DNA from 2 places in the Tepidamorphus sp. 3E244 genome. Region 2 is predicted to be linked to the other one. Evidence: predicted binding sites of a transcription regulator. Region 2 holds the regulator's gene; the other holds the start of a gene.
What was found. The regulator PhoB, encoded in region 2, activates phosphate uptake and scavenging genes when phosphate is short. The targets are predictions, from matches to a motif close to TGTCATNNANCTGTCAT.

Region 1 (7,258 bases), on a different contig from region 2:
GGACGTGGGCGGCGGGTTCGGCACGAAGTATTTCTGCTACCGGGAGTATTCGCTGGTGCTGATCGCGGCGGAAAAGACCGGCCGCAAGGTTGCCTGGATCGCTGACCGCAGCGACCATTTCCTCGCCGATTATCATGGCCGCGACCACATTTCGAAGGCGCGTATGGGCTTTGACGAGAAGGGTCGCATCGTCGCGCTCGATGTCGACACGCTCGCCAATATCGGCGGATACATCTCGCAGCTTGGCGCCTTCGTGCCGACCAATGGCTCGGCGATGATTTCCGGCGTCTACCGGATCCCCAACATCGGACTTCGGGTGCGCGGCGTCTACACCAACTGCGTGCCCTGCGATGCGTATCGCGGCGCGGGCCGCCCGGAAGCCGCCTACCTGATCGAGCGCCTGATCGACAAGGCGGCGCGGGACATGGGGCTGGACCCGGCAACCTTGCGCAAGCGCAACTACATTCCCCCCTCCGCAATGCCGCACGACACCAAGATCGGCCGCGTCTACGACAGCGGCGAGTTCAAGGCGCTGCATGACAAGGCTTTCGAGATGGCCGACGTGAATGGCTTCCGCGCCCGGCTGCGCGAGGCCAAGAAGCGCGGCAAGCTGCGCGGCATCGGGCACGCGCTCTACATCGAGGCGTGCTCGGGCGGCGGCGAGGAACGCGCGCGCCTGACCCTTGGCGAGGACGGCGTCCTCACCATCCGCATCGGCACCCAGTCCAACGGGCAGGGCCACCACACGGCCTATGCGCAGCTGGCCTCGCAGGCGCTCGGCATTTCCCCAGACGCGGTGCGCGTCATCCAGGGCGATACGGACGAGGTGAAGTTTGGCGCGGGCACCGGCGGGTCGCGTTCGATCCCCGTCGGCGGCACGGCGGTGAAGGCCGGCGGCGACAAGCTGGCCGAGCAGATCCGCAAGATTGCGTCGGAAAAGCTCGAAGCCGACGCAGCGGACGTCGAGCTGTTTGAAAACGGGGCGCGGGTTGTCGGCACGGACCAGTCGGTGTCCTTCGGTGACATCGCCAAGGCCGCGCCCGAACCGCTGGACCTGACCGAGGGCCGTACCCCGGAAGCGCCGACCTTTCCCAATGGGATGCACGTGGTGGAAGTCGAGGTCGACCCGGAAACCGGCGTGACCGAGATCGTCAAATATACCGTGCTGGACGATTTCGGGGACGTGGTGAACCCGATGATGCTGGAAGGGCAGATCCACGGCGGCATCGCGCAGGGCATGGGCCAGGCGCTGCTGGAGCGCACGGTCTACGACGAGAGCGGCCAGCTCATCACGGCTTCGTTGCAGGATTATTGCCTGCCGCGCGCCGACGACCTCTGCGACATCGTGTTCGACACCCGCAACGTGCCCTGCAAGACCAACCCGCTGGGGCTGAAGGGCGCGGGGGAGGCGGGGGCCATCGGCGCGTCGCCGTCTGTCATCAACGCGGTGGTCGACGCGCTGCACCGGGAATACGGCATCACCCATATCGACATGCCGGCAACGCCGATGGCTGTCTGGAACGCGATTCAAGCGGCGCGGGCTGCGCAAGGTTGACCGCAGGCCGCCGTTCCGGCAGGTTCTCTCTTTGTTCTTTGAATGGGAGAGATGTCGGTGGACGGACAGGCGACAGTTGAACCGACATTTCGTGAGCTGCACGAACAGCCCGGCGCATTCGTCATTCCCAATCCGTGGGACATCGGGTCGGCGCGCATCCTTGAATCAATGGGCTTCAAGGCGCTGGCGACGACCAGTGCGGGGCTGGCCTTTTCGCTCGGCTTGCCGGAAGGGTCTGTCGGCCGCGATGCCGTCCTCTCCCATTGCCGTGACCTTGTCTCGGCGGTGAATATCCCGGTTTCCGCCGACATGGAAAAAGGCTTCGGTGACAGCCCGGAGGCTGCCGCCGAAACCATCATCGCCGCGGCGGCGACGGGACTGGCCGGCTGCTCGCTGGAAGATCACACCGGCGATCCGGACGATCCGATCTACCCGTTCGAACTCGCGGTGGAGCGCGTACAGGCCGCGGTGGAGGCAGAGCGTGCGCTCGACCGGGACTTCGTGTTCACGGCGCGCAGCGAGAATCTCCTGTGGGGGCGCGATGACCTCGACGACACGATCCGCCGGTTGCAGGCCTTCGAGGCTGCCGGCGCCGGCGTGGTCTATGCGCCGGGCCTGCGGGATCTCGAAACCATCCGGACGGTGTGTTCGGCAGTGTCCTGCCCGGTGAACGTGGTGATGGGCATGCCCGGCGTGGTCTTCGGCGTGCAGGACCTGGCCGAGGCCGGTGTCAGCCGGGTCAGCGTCGGATCGGCGTTTGCGCGTCTGGTCTACGGCCGGTTGATGGACGCGGCGAACGAGATTCTCTGGCAAGGCACGTTCACCTTCGCGCGCGAAGCGGCGGCGTTTTCAACGCTCGACGACATCTTTCGCGCTGCTGGCAAGAAGGCCTGACCCGACAAGCTACCGCGCCATGGCGTGATATTCGTCGTTGGGACGCATGTCGGAAGCAGCGGCCACCCGGTTCGACATGTTGAAGAAGCCGATCACCGAGGCGATGTCCCAGATGTCACGGTCGGAGAAGCCGGCATCGCGCAGGGCCTGCCGGTCTGCCTCGATAATGGCGTCCGGCTCGCGCGTCAGCTTCCAGGCGAATTCCAGCATCGCGGTCTGGCGCGCGTCGAGATCGGCGGCGCGCCAGTTCATCACCATCAGCTCGCCAAGCTCCGGGTCGCCGGAGAGTTGCCGCACTGCCGCGCCGTGCGCCGTGAGGCAGTAGTAGCAGTGGTTGGCGGAGGAGACGACGACGGCGATCATCTCGCGCTCCAGCTTGGACAGCCCGGAATCGCCCAGCATCAGGTCGTTATACATGTCGGCGAAGGCCTGCAGCTTCACCGGCGAGAAGGCGTAGGCCTTCAGCACGTTCGGCACCATGCCGAGCTTTTCCTCGCATTTGGCGAAATAGGCTTCCTGCCGCTCTGTCAGGGGCGCTTCTGCCTGCAGATCGAGCGCAATGGGGGATTTCGTCATGGCTTTCTCGCAATCATGTCGGAACGGATGCGACCGTCATCCAGTTGTACCGAACCCAGACGACCATGCGCCTGCGTGTCCGGCAAGTGTATCCCGAACATCTCGACAAGCACCGGCCAAGAGCGCAAGACTAGCGACAAAACGAACCGGTTCGCCGATTTTGCCGGTGACCGGGCTAATCCGCGAAAAGCGGACCGGACGTGCCTGGAAGGGGGATGACATGCCGCATCGTGACGTCGAGCGGAAGAACGCGCTCATCGGCGAAGTCGTCGGCAAGCTTGGTGGCAAGGGCAAGCAGGCCGAAGCGCTCGAAAGCTTCACTCGCACGTTGTTCTCCGGTGCACCGCTCGAGGACCTGTCAGCCTACACGGCGGACGAACTGGTCGATGTCGCGCGCGAGACATTCGCCCACGCCAACGAATTCAAGCCCGGCAGCACGATCGTCCATGTCTTCAACCCGGACACGGAAGAGGGCAACCGCGCGCTCGACGACGTGACGATCATCGAGATCGTCAACGAGAACATGCCCTTTCTGCTCGATTCGGCGATGGCGGAACTCAACGAGCGCGGTCTCGATGTGCAGCTCGTGCTGCACCCGATCATGGCGCTCGACCGCGACGGCAAGGGCAAGGTCAAGAACGTCCACGGCAAGCGTGGCAGCTCCGGCAAGGACAAGGAACACCTCGAAAGCTACATCCAGATTCATGTCTCGCGGATCGATTCCGACCTGCTGCGCAAGGATCTCACCAAGGCGCTGCGCGAAATCTTCGAGGACGTGCGCCACTGCGTCGCCGACTGGCGGCCGATGCTGTCCCATCTCGACGAGGCGCTGAAGCGCTATCGCGAGAACCCGCCGCCGATCCCGGTGGAGGACATCGCGGAAGCCGTGCAGTTCCTGGAATGGCTGCGCGACAACAACTTCACCTTTCTCGGGATGCGCCGCTACGACTTCAGCGGCAGCACCGAGAAGGCCCGCACCGAGAAGGTGGACAGCGGCACGGCCGCGGGCCTTGGCCTGCTGCGCGACCCGGACGTGAAGGTGCTGCGGCGCGGGCGCGAATTCGTGACCTATACGCCGGAAATCCGCGCCTTCCTGAACCAGCCGGTGCCGCTGATCGTCACCAAGGCGAACGTGAAGTCCACCGTCCACCGCCGCGTCTATCTCGACTATATCGGCGTGAAGCAGTTTGACGATGAGGGCAATCTGGACGGCGAGCTGCGCATCATCGGCCTCTACACGTCCAGCGCCTACCACAAGGCGGTGTCCTCGATCCCCTACCTGCGGCGCAAGGCCGCCAAGGTGATGGAGGAGGCGGGCTACGACCCCGAGAGCCATTCCGGCAAGGGCATGCTCAACGTGCTGGATTCCTTCCCGCGCGACGAGCTGTTCCAGATCGATGCCGAGACGCTGAAATCCTTCGCCATCGCGATCCACAACCTCTCGGAGCGCCCGCGCATCCGCGTGCTGTCGCGCGCCGACAAGTTCGACCGGTTCGTGTCGGTCATCGTCTACGTGCCGCGCGACCGGTACAATTCGGAGGTGCGGCGCAAGGTCGGCGAGTATCTCGCGCGCGTCTATGCCGGGCGCGTTTCGGCCTACTATCCGGCCTTCCCGGAAGGCACGCTCGCGCGCGTCCACTACATCATCGGGCGCACCGAGGGCGAAACGCCCGAACCGGACCAGAGCGAACTGGAAGCCGAAGTCGCGCGCATTGCGCGCTCTTGGCGCGACGGGCTGACCGACGCGCTGTCGGGCCAGTACGAAGCGCTGAAGAGCCAGGACCTCCAGGACCGCTACGGCACCGCCTTCCCCGTCGCCTACCAGGAGACATTTTCGGCCGAGCAGGCCGTCGATGACATCGTCACGCTGGAACGGCTGACACCGGGCCAGCCGCTGGCGATCCGCTTCCTGCCCTCGCCGGAAGGCCCGCCCTGCCGCATCACGCTGAAGGTGTTCAATCTCGACAGCCCCATCGCGCTTTCCGAGCGCGTGCCGGTGCTGGAGAACATGGGCTTCCGTGTCATCTCGGAGCAGTCCTTCGAGCTTGAGCGCATGAACGGCGAGGACGGCGAACCGGTCTACCTGCACGACATGCTGATCGACCGCGCCGATGGCGAGGACGTCGACCTCGACAAGCATGGCGGCCTGCTGACCGACGCCTTCCTCGCGATCATCCAGGGGCAGGCGGAAAACGACGGCTACAACGGGCTCGTCATCCGCGCCGGCATCGGCTGGCGCGACGTTGCCATGCTGCGTGCCATCAGCCGTTACCTGCGGCAGGTGCGCATTGCCTATTCGCAGGACTACATGTGGGACGCGATGCTGCGGCACGCGGCGATTGCCGGCGATATCGTCGCGCTGTTTCACGCGCGCTTTGCCATCGACAGCAAGCTTGGCATCGAGACCGGCAAGGCACGCGAGAAGGCTACGAGCGACGTCATGGGCCGGATCGAGACGGCGCTGGAAGCCGTGCCCAGCCTCGACGACGACCGGATCGTTCGGCGCTTCGCCAACATCGTCCGCTCGATGCTGCGCACGAACTATTTCCAGACCGACCTGCACGGCTCCACGCCGCAGACAATCGCCTTCAAGATCGCCAGCCGCAACGTGGAGGAAATGCCGGAGCCGAAGCCCTTCCGCGAAATTTTCGTCTACTCGCCGCGGGTCGAGGGCGTGCACCTGCGCTTTGGCGAGATCGCGCGCGGCGGCCTGCGCTGGTCCGACCGTCCGCAGGATTTCCGCACCGAGGTGCTGGGTCTCGTCAAGGCGCAGCAGGTGAAGAACGCGGTGATCGTGCCTGTCGGCTCCAAGGGCGGTTTTGTGCCCAAGCAGATGCCGATCGCGCCTGACCGCGACACGATGTTGGCCGAGGGCATTGCCTGCTACAAGATGTTCATCGGTTCGCTGCTGGACATCACCGACAACATCAAGGGTGACGAGGTCATTCCGCCGCAGCAGGTCGTGCGCCACGATGGCGACGACCCCTATCTCGTCGTTGCTGCCGACAAGGGCACGGCGACCTTCTCCGACATCGCCAACGAGATCTCCGAAAACCACGATTTCTGGCTCGACGACGCTTTCGCCTCCGGCGGCTCGGCGGGCTACGACCACAAGAAGATGGGCATCACCGCGCGCGGTGCGTGGGAAGCGGTGAAGCGTCACTTCCGCGAGATGGATATCGACATCCAGTCGCAGCCCTTCACCGTGGTCGGCGTCGGCGACATGTCGGGCGACGTGTTCGGCAACGGCATGCTGCTGTCGGACCAGATACGCCTGCTGGCAGCCTTCGATCACCGCGACATCTTCATCGATCCGGACCCGGACCCGGCCAGGACATTCGAGGAACGCAAGCGGCTGTTCGAGCTGCCGCGTTCGAGCTGGAAGAACTACGACGAGAAGCTGATCTCAAAGGGTGGCGGCGTGTTCTCGCGCGCCGACAAGGCGATCCCGCTATCACCGGAAATGAAGGACCTTCTCGGCCTGACCGGGAAGACGGCGACACCGGCGGAAGTGATGAAGGCGATCCTTGCAGCCGAAGCCGACCTTCTGTGGTTCGGCGGCATCGGCACCTATGTGCGTGCGCCATTCGAGACGGACGAGGAAGTCGGCGACCGGGCCAACGACGCCATCCGCATCACCAGCGACGACATGCGCGTGAAGGTCGTCGGCGAAGGTGCCAATCTCGGCATGACGCAGCCAGCCCGCATCGCGTTCGCGCGCGATGGCGGGCACGTCAATTCCGATGCCATCGACAATTCCGCCGGCGTGAACTCCTCGGACCTTGAAGTGAACATCAAGATCGCGCTGGGCCAGGTGGTGCGGGCCGGCGACCTGACGACGCCGGAACGCAACAAGTTCCTGGCATCCATGACGGAAGCGGTGGCCGCGCTGTGCCTGCGCAACAACTACCTGCAGACGCTGGCGCTTTCGCTGGCCGAGCGGCGCGCGCCGGAAAATCTCGGCTTCGCGCAGCGACTGATGCGCAACCTGGAGGAACGCGGCAAGCTCGACCGCGAGGTGGAGGACCTGCCGAGCGATTCGCAGATTTCCGAGCTGTCCGAACGCCATTTTGGCCTGACCCGGCCGGAAAATGCGGTGCTGCTCGCCTACGCCAAGATCGATCTCTACGAATCGCTGCTGCAGAGCACGATCCCCGACGATCCGTATCTGGGTCGCGAACTCGGCCGCTATTTTCCCGACAAGCTCGCCAAGACCTACCCGGACGCCATCGC
Region 2 (7,258 bases):
GGCGTGTTCGGTCTGTCCTTCTACGAAAACAACACCGACAAGCTGCGCGTTGCCACGATGAGCGGCATCACGCCCTCTACCGAGACCATCGCCAAGGGCGAGTACCCGGTGTCCCGCCCGCTGTTCTTCTACGTGAAGCTGGCGCATCTCGGCGTGATCCCGGGCCTCCAGGAATATGTCGACTTCTTCGTGTCCGACGACATTGCCGGCCCCGACGGCCCGCTGGCCGCCTATGGCCTCGTGTCTGACCCGGAGCTCGCCAAGACCCAGGAAATGGTCGCCGAGGGCGGCACCCCGATGGGCGCGCTCAACTAATCCAACAAACTCGCGGGCGGCGCGGTCTCGCGCCGCCCGTTTCCATGTCCGGGCGAGGGTTACATGAACACTGGTCTTCTCATCCTGATCGTGCTCGCGATTGCCGTTGCCGGATACGTGATCGGGCGCTCGCGCTCGCTCGCCAGCGCCGGTGGCGATATCCGCCTCATGCACTCCCTGCCGCGCTACCACGGCCAGTCGGTTTTCATCTTCGCGGCCGTTCCCGCCTTTCTCACGCTGATGGTCTGGCTGTTGGCGCAGCCGATGATCATCGAGAGCCGGGTTTCCTCCATGATCCCGCCCTCCGAGGTCGCTGACGGCAGCTCGCTCAGTCTCGTCATGGCAGACGTCCACCGCATCGCCGACGGCCTCGACGTCGCGGTCGAGCGCGGCGTGATGACCGAGGACGAACTCGACACCCTGCGCACCGACGTGACCGACGTGCGCAGCCGCCTCGCCGAAGTCGGAGTCGCCATCGGGTCCGATGTCAGCCAGTCGGTATTCGAGGCCGCCAAGGCCTACCGCGACATGGGCCACCTTGGCCGCATCATCATGGCAGCCCTCGTGCTGCTGATGGCTGCCGCCGGTGCCGCGATCGCCTTCTCCAAGATCGCTCCGCGCTACCGGGCACGCAACATTTCCGAAGGCGCGATCAAGGCGCTGATGATCCTGTCTTCCACGGTCGCCATCCTGACCACGGTCGGCATCATCGCCTCGCTGCTGTTCGAGACGATCCACTTCTTCCGCATGTATCCGGCGGAGGATTTCTTCTTCAACCTGACCTGGAACCCGCAGTTCCGCGGCGGCTCCGACCTCGGCATCCTGCCGCTGCTGTGGGGCACGCTCTACGTGTCCTTCATCGCGCTGCTGGTTGCGGTGCCCATTGGGCTGATGGCGGCGATCTACCTCGCCGAATATGCCTCGTCCACGGTGCGCTCCATCGCCAAGCCGACCATCGAACTGCTCGCTGGCATCCCGACCATTGTCTACGGCCTCTTCGCGCTGATCACGGTCGGCCCGATGCTGCGCGACTATTTCGCCCAGCCGCTTGGCCTCGGCACATCGTCGTCCTCGGTGATGACCGCCGGTCTGGTGATGGGCATCATGGTGATCCCGTTCATCTCCTCGCTGTCGGATGACGTGATCAATTCCGTGCCCCAAGCCATGCGTGACGGCTCGCTCGGTCTCGGCGCGACGCGCTCGGAAACGGTCCGCAAGGTGATCCTGCCGGCAGCGCTGCCGGGCATCGTCGGCGCCATCCTGCTGGCCGCCAGTCGCGCCATCGGCGAAACCATGATCGTGGTCATGGGCGCTGGCGCTGCCGCCAAGCTTAGCCTCAACCCGTTCGAGGCGATGACCACCATCACCGTGAAGATCGTCAGTCAGCTGACCGGCGACACCGAGTTCGCCTCGCCCGAAACGCTCGTCGCCTTCGCGCTTGGCCTGTCGCTCTTCGTCGTGACGCTGTGCCTCAACATCGTCGCGCTCTTTGTCGTCCGCAAATACCGGGAACAGTACGAATGACCGAGATTTCCGCTTCCGTCCCGGTGACGACCGGCGAAATGAGCAAGCCGCGCCGCCGCGATATCGGCCTCAAGCGCCGCTACGCCGCCGAACGCCGCTTCAAGATGATGGGTATCGGCGCGGTGTCGATTGCCGTGCTGGCGCTCGTCTTCCTGCTGATCTCGATCCTGTCGAATGGCCTCAGCGCCTTTTCGCAGACGTTCCTGCAGTTCGACGTCACGCTGGATTCCGGCACGCTCGACAAGAAGGGCAATGCCAACCCCAGCGAGATGGCGAAGGTCAGCACGATCGGTTACGGCAACTTCCTGCGCAAGGAACTGGTCGCCGCGCTGGAGCGCAACAAAATCGACACGGGCGGCCTGTCGGACAAGGACATCGCCGGCCTGCTGTCGAAGGAAGCCCCGGCCCAGCTGCGCGACCGCGTGCTGGCCGATCCGGGCCTGCTCAACCAGACCATCTCCTTCAAGACCTACGCCAACGGCCGCGTCGACGGCTACTACAAGGACCGCGTGAGCATGGCGAGCGCGGAACTCGACAGCAACATCAGCCCCGGCCAGCTGCAGCTTGCCGATCGGATGCGCGATGCCGGAATGCTGACCATCGGCTTCAACTGGGGCTTCCTGACAGGCCCGGATGCCTCCGAGCTGCGCCCGGAAGCCGCGGGCCTCGGCATCGCGATCATCGGCTCCGCCTACATGATGCTGCTGGTGCTCGCCATGTCGCTGCCGCTGGGCGTTGCCGCCTCGATCTATCTTGAGGAATTCGCGCCGACCAACCGGTTCACCGACCTGATCGAGGTGAACATCAACAACCTCGCGGCCGTGCCCTCCATCGTGTTCGGCCTGCTCGGCCTTGCGATCTTCATCAACTTCGCCGGCCTGCCGCAGTCCGCGCCCATCGTCGGCGCCCTGGTGCTTACGCTGATGACGCTGCCGACGATCATCATCGCGACGCGCGCTGCCCTCAAGGCCGTACCGCCCTCGGTGCGCGAAGGCGCGCTCGGCATCGGTGCATCGCGCATGCAGATGGTGTTCCACCACGTCCTGCCGCTGGCCATGCCCGGCATCCTGACCGGCACAATCATCGGCCTGGCGCAGGCGCTGGGTGAAACTGCGCCGCTGCTGCTGATCGGCATGGTCGCCTTCGTGCGCGACTTCCCCGATGCGCCGCCGGAAGGCTTCTTCGATCCGGCAGCCGCCCTGCCGGTGCAGGTCTACAACTGGACGCAGCGCGCCGACCCGGCCTTCGTGGAGCGGGCGTCCGGTGCCATCATCGTGCTGCTTGTGTTCCTCTTCATGATGAACCTCGCAGCCATTCTTCTTCGCCGCCGGTTTGAGCGCCGCTGGTAGTCTGTCGCAATCAAGTTCGATTTGAGTGGGAGCACGTCAATGAGCGTCGCCGAGGCAAAACCGAAATCCTACGAGAAGTGGGAAACCGTGATGACCGGGCCGAAGCCCGACAACATCAAGATGCACACGAAGGACGTGTCGGTTTTCTACGGCGCGAAGCAGGCCCTGTTCGACGTGGCGCTGGACGTCGGCGACCGCGAAGTGACGGCGCTGATCGGCCCGTCGGGCTGCGGCAAGTCCACCTACCTGCGCTGCCTCAACCGGATGAACGACACCATCGACATCTGCCGCGTCACGGGCACGATCGAGCTTGAGGGCGAGAACATCTACGACCCCGCCGTCGACGTTGTGGAACTGCGCGCCCGCGTCGGCATGGTGTTCCAGAAGCCGAACCCCTTCGCCAAGTCGATCTACGACAACGTCGCATATGGCCCGCGCATTCACGGGCTGGCCCGCAACAAGTCGGACCTCGACGATATCGTCGTCTCCAGCCTCAAGAAGGCCGGGCTCTACAACGAGGTGTCGGACCGCCTGCACGAACCTGGCACCGGCCTGTCCGGCGGCCAGCAGCAGCGCCTCTGCATTGCGCGCGCCATTGCCGTGAACCCGGAAGTCATCCTCATGGACGAGCCGTGCTCGGCACTCGACCCGATCGCCACGGCCCGCGTCGAGGAACTGATCGACGAACTGCGCGAGAACTATTCCATCGTCATCGTCACGCACTCGATGCAGCAGGCGGCCCGCGTCTCGCAGCGCACGGCCTTCTTCCACCTCGGCATTCTCGTCGAGGTCGGTGACACCGACCGCATGTTCACCAATCCGCAGGATCAGCGGACGCAGGACTACATTACCGGCCGCTTCGGCTGATAGAATGTTGAAGGGAACGGAGAGCTCCCATGACCGAACACATCGTCACGCGATACGACAACGAGCTGCGTGAGCTGGCCGTCCTCATCACGCAGATGGGCGGGCTGTGCGAAAAGGCGCTGACCGACGCGATGACCTCGCTTCAGCGGCAGGACGCGGAACTCGCGCAGACCGTGCGAGACGAAGACGACAAGATCGACGATCTCGAACGTGAGGTCGAAGAGCGCGCCATCCAGATGATCGCGCGCCGCCAGCCGATGGCCAGCGACCTGCGCGAGATCGTCGCCGCGGTGAAGATCGCCGCCGACCTGGAGCGTATCGGCGACCTCGCCAAGAACATCGCCAAGCGTGTCATCGCGCTGCAGGACCAGAGTCAGCCCAAGCAGATCGTGCGCGGCCTCGACCACATTTCCGAGATCGCCCTTCACCAGCTGAAGGACGTGCTGGACGCCTATACCGGCCGTGACGCCGTCAAGGCGCTCGCCGTGTGGGAGCGCGACAGCGATCTCGACGCTGTCTACACCTCGATCTTCCGCGAACTGCTGACCTACATGATGGAGGATCCGCGCAACATCACGCTGTGCACCCATCTGCTGTTCGCAGCCAAGAACATCGAGCGCATCGGTGACCACGCGACCAACATCGCGGAAAACATCCACTACGTCGCAACCGGTGAGACCATCGCCATGGACCGTCCCAAGAGCGATGAATCCTCCATGACGACCGTTGAAGAAGGATCCGACGATTGAGCGCCCCGCTCCGCGTCGACGAACCCGCGCAGATGACCGCCACCATTCTCATAGTCGAAGACGAGGAAGCCCTGACCCTCATGCTTCGCTATAATCTGGAGGCCGAGGGTTTCCGGGTGGAATCCGTGGCGCGCGGCGACGAGGCGGAAACGCGCCTGAAGGAATGGACGCCGGACCTGCTGCTGCTGGACTGGATGCTGCCGGGGCTCTCCGGCATCGAGCTTTGCCGCAGACTGCGCGCGCGCACCGAGACGCAGCGCCTGCCGGTCATCATGCTGACCGCGCGCGGCGAGGAGAGCGAGCGTATTCGCGGGCTTTCCACAGGGGCCGACGACTATGTCGTGAAGCCGTTCTCGATCCCCGAGCTGATGGTGCGCATCAAGGCCATGCTGCGCCGGACACGGCCCGAGCTGATGTCCGACATCCTGTCTGCCGGTGACATCGTGCTCAACCGCGAGACGCACCGCGTCGAGCGGGCCGGGCGCGAGATCCACCTCGGGCCGACCGAGTTCCGCCTGCTGGAATTCCTGATGCGCGCGCCCGGTCGCGTCTTCTCGCGCGAGCAATTGCTCGATGGCGTGTGGGGTCGCGACGTCTATGTCGACGAGCGCACCGTCGATGTGCATGTCGGCCGCCTGCGCAAGGCGATCAACCGCGCCCGCGCCAAGGACCCGATCCGCACCGTGCGCGGGACAGGCTACGCCTTTGACGAACGGTTTGCGGCCGCCTGAGGGGCGGCCGCTGAAGTCGTTTTCGGATTTTCCATCACGCCCAACCGGGCGATGAACGCGGCCTAGCTGCGACGGCGGTCGCTGCTCGGCTGGAAGGCGACCTTCGCGTGATCGTCGCAATAGGGCCCGCCGGGGCCGGAATGACGCCCGCAGAAATAGAAGTCCTCGCGGGTTGGATCGCCCACCGGCCACTTGCAGCGATGCTCGTTCAGATCGAGGATCGTGGCACGCTCGGCCTCGGGAATGACGATCTCTTCCAGGACAGGACGCGGCGTCACCACCGGCTGCGGAGCGGCCTCGGGCTCCATGCGCAGTGCGGCGTTGCCGGAAAATTGCGGGACACGCGCCGTCGGCTTCGCCGGGCGCGGCTTGGCGCGCGGGCGCTGTGTTGTGGTGCGGGTGCTCTTGGCGCGCCCGGCCAGGCCAAGGCGATGCACCTTGCCGATCACCGCGTTGCGCGTGACGCCGCCCAGTTCCGCCGCGATCTGGCTTGCGCTCAGCCCGTCGGCCCACAGTTTCTTGAGCAACTCGACCCGTTCGTCAGTCCAACTCATGGAAAAATGCTCCTCGCCGCTTTCTGGCGGTGGCAGCTGACCCCTGGATAGAATCCGTCCCCGTCCGCGATCCGTACACGATCACGCCAGAACGAAAGCTTGAGGCTGAAACTGTCCGCCGCACAATATGTAGTGTGCTTTATTCAAAACTTAACGCATCGCCGGACTCCGCTGCAAGAGTCCGAAATGCAACACATGCTCTTATCCCCAGAACTTGGCCGGAACATGGAATCGACGGTGGAGAACCTGCTTTATCCGCTTCGTGCGGTCTGATTGACTTGACGTGCTCAACAAATAAAATGTGGGGCAATGCTGCGCCGCCCGCCGGGGCGGCGTCTTTCGTTTCAGGGCCTTTTCGGCCCGGAACTGGACGGTCCGCACGCCGCGCCCATCCCGTTGAAACGGGGTCGCGTGGCGTGCGGACCGTGGAGTGGAGGATTACCCGTGGTCACAGCGATCCTGCCGACCTATGCCCGTGCCGAACTCGCTTTCGAGCGGGGCGAGGGCGCGCGCGTCTACACGGTCGATGGAGAGGAGTTTCTCGATTTCTCTGCCGGCATCGCGGTCAATTCCCTCGGCCATGCCCACCCGCACCTCGTTGCGGCGCTGAACGAGCAGGCCGGCAAGCTCTGGCACACGTCCAACGCGTACCGCATTCCCCAGCAGGAGCGTCTTGCCGAGCGACTGCGCGAGGCGACCTTCGCCGACACGATGTTCTTCACCAATTCCGGCACCGAGGCCATCGAGTGCGCGGTGAAGATGGCGCGGCGCTATCATTTCTCCAAGGGCGCGCCCGAGCGGTTCCGTCTCATCACCTTCGAGGGCGCCTTCCACGGGCGCACGCTGGCTGCGATCGCCGCCGGCGGGCAGGCCAAGTACCTGGAAGGCTTCGGCCCGGCGACGCAGGGCTTCGACCAGGTGCCGTTCGGCGACCTCGACGCCGTGCGCAAGGCCATCGGCCCGGAGACCGCCGGCATCCTCATCGAGCCGATCCAGGGCGAGGGGGGGCTGCGCGTTGCCCCGCCGCAGCTCCTGCGGGACCTGCGCGCACTGTGCGACGAGCACGGCCTGCTGCTGATCTTCGACGAGATCCAGTGCGGCGTGGCGCGCACCGGCCATCTGTTCGCCCACGAGGCGAGCGGCGTGACGCCCGACATCATGGCCATCGC

Region 1: a site for PhoB is predicted at 3,060-3,076, ahead of ACKTEK_RS14570 (NAD-glutamate dehydrogenase). Genes of this name have one in related genera too.

The regions. Positions count from the first base shown of each region.
Region 1 covers NZ_JBJXCY010000002.1:1,226,228-1,233,485, reverse strand. Annotated here, with positions in the region: gene ACKTEK_RS14585 (xanthine dehydrogenase family protein molybdopterin-binding subunit) at 1-1,555, shown strand, start outside; gene ACKTEK_RS14580 (oxaloacetate decarboxylase) at 1,613-2,449, shown strand; gene ACKTEK_RS14575 (peroxidase-related enzyme) at 2,459-3,025, opposite strand; gene ACKTEK_RS14570 (NAD-glutamate dehydrogenase) at 3,246-7,258, shown strand, end outside.
Region 2 covers NZ_JBJXCY010000001.1:167,168-174,425, forward strand. Annotated here, with positions in the region: gene ACKTEK_RS00755 (substrate-binding domain-containing protein) at 1-315, shown strand, start outside; gene pstC (phosphate ABC transporter permease subunit PstC) at 379-1,839, shown strand; gene pstA (phosphate ABC transporter permease PstA) at 1,836-3,188, shown strand; gene pstB (phosphate ABC transporter ATP-binding protein PstB) at 3,279-4,055, shown strand; gene phoU (phosphate signaling complex protein PhoU) at 4,085-4,804, shown strand; gene phoB (phosphate regulon transcriptional regulator PhoB) at 4,837-5,535, shown strand; gene ACKTEK_RS00785 (GcrA family cell cycle regulator) at 5,598-6,089, opposite strand; gene ACKTEK_RS00790 (aspartate aminotransferase family protein) at 6,534-7,258, shown strand, end outside.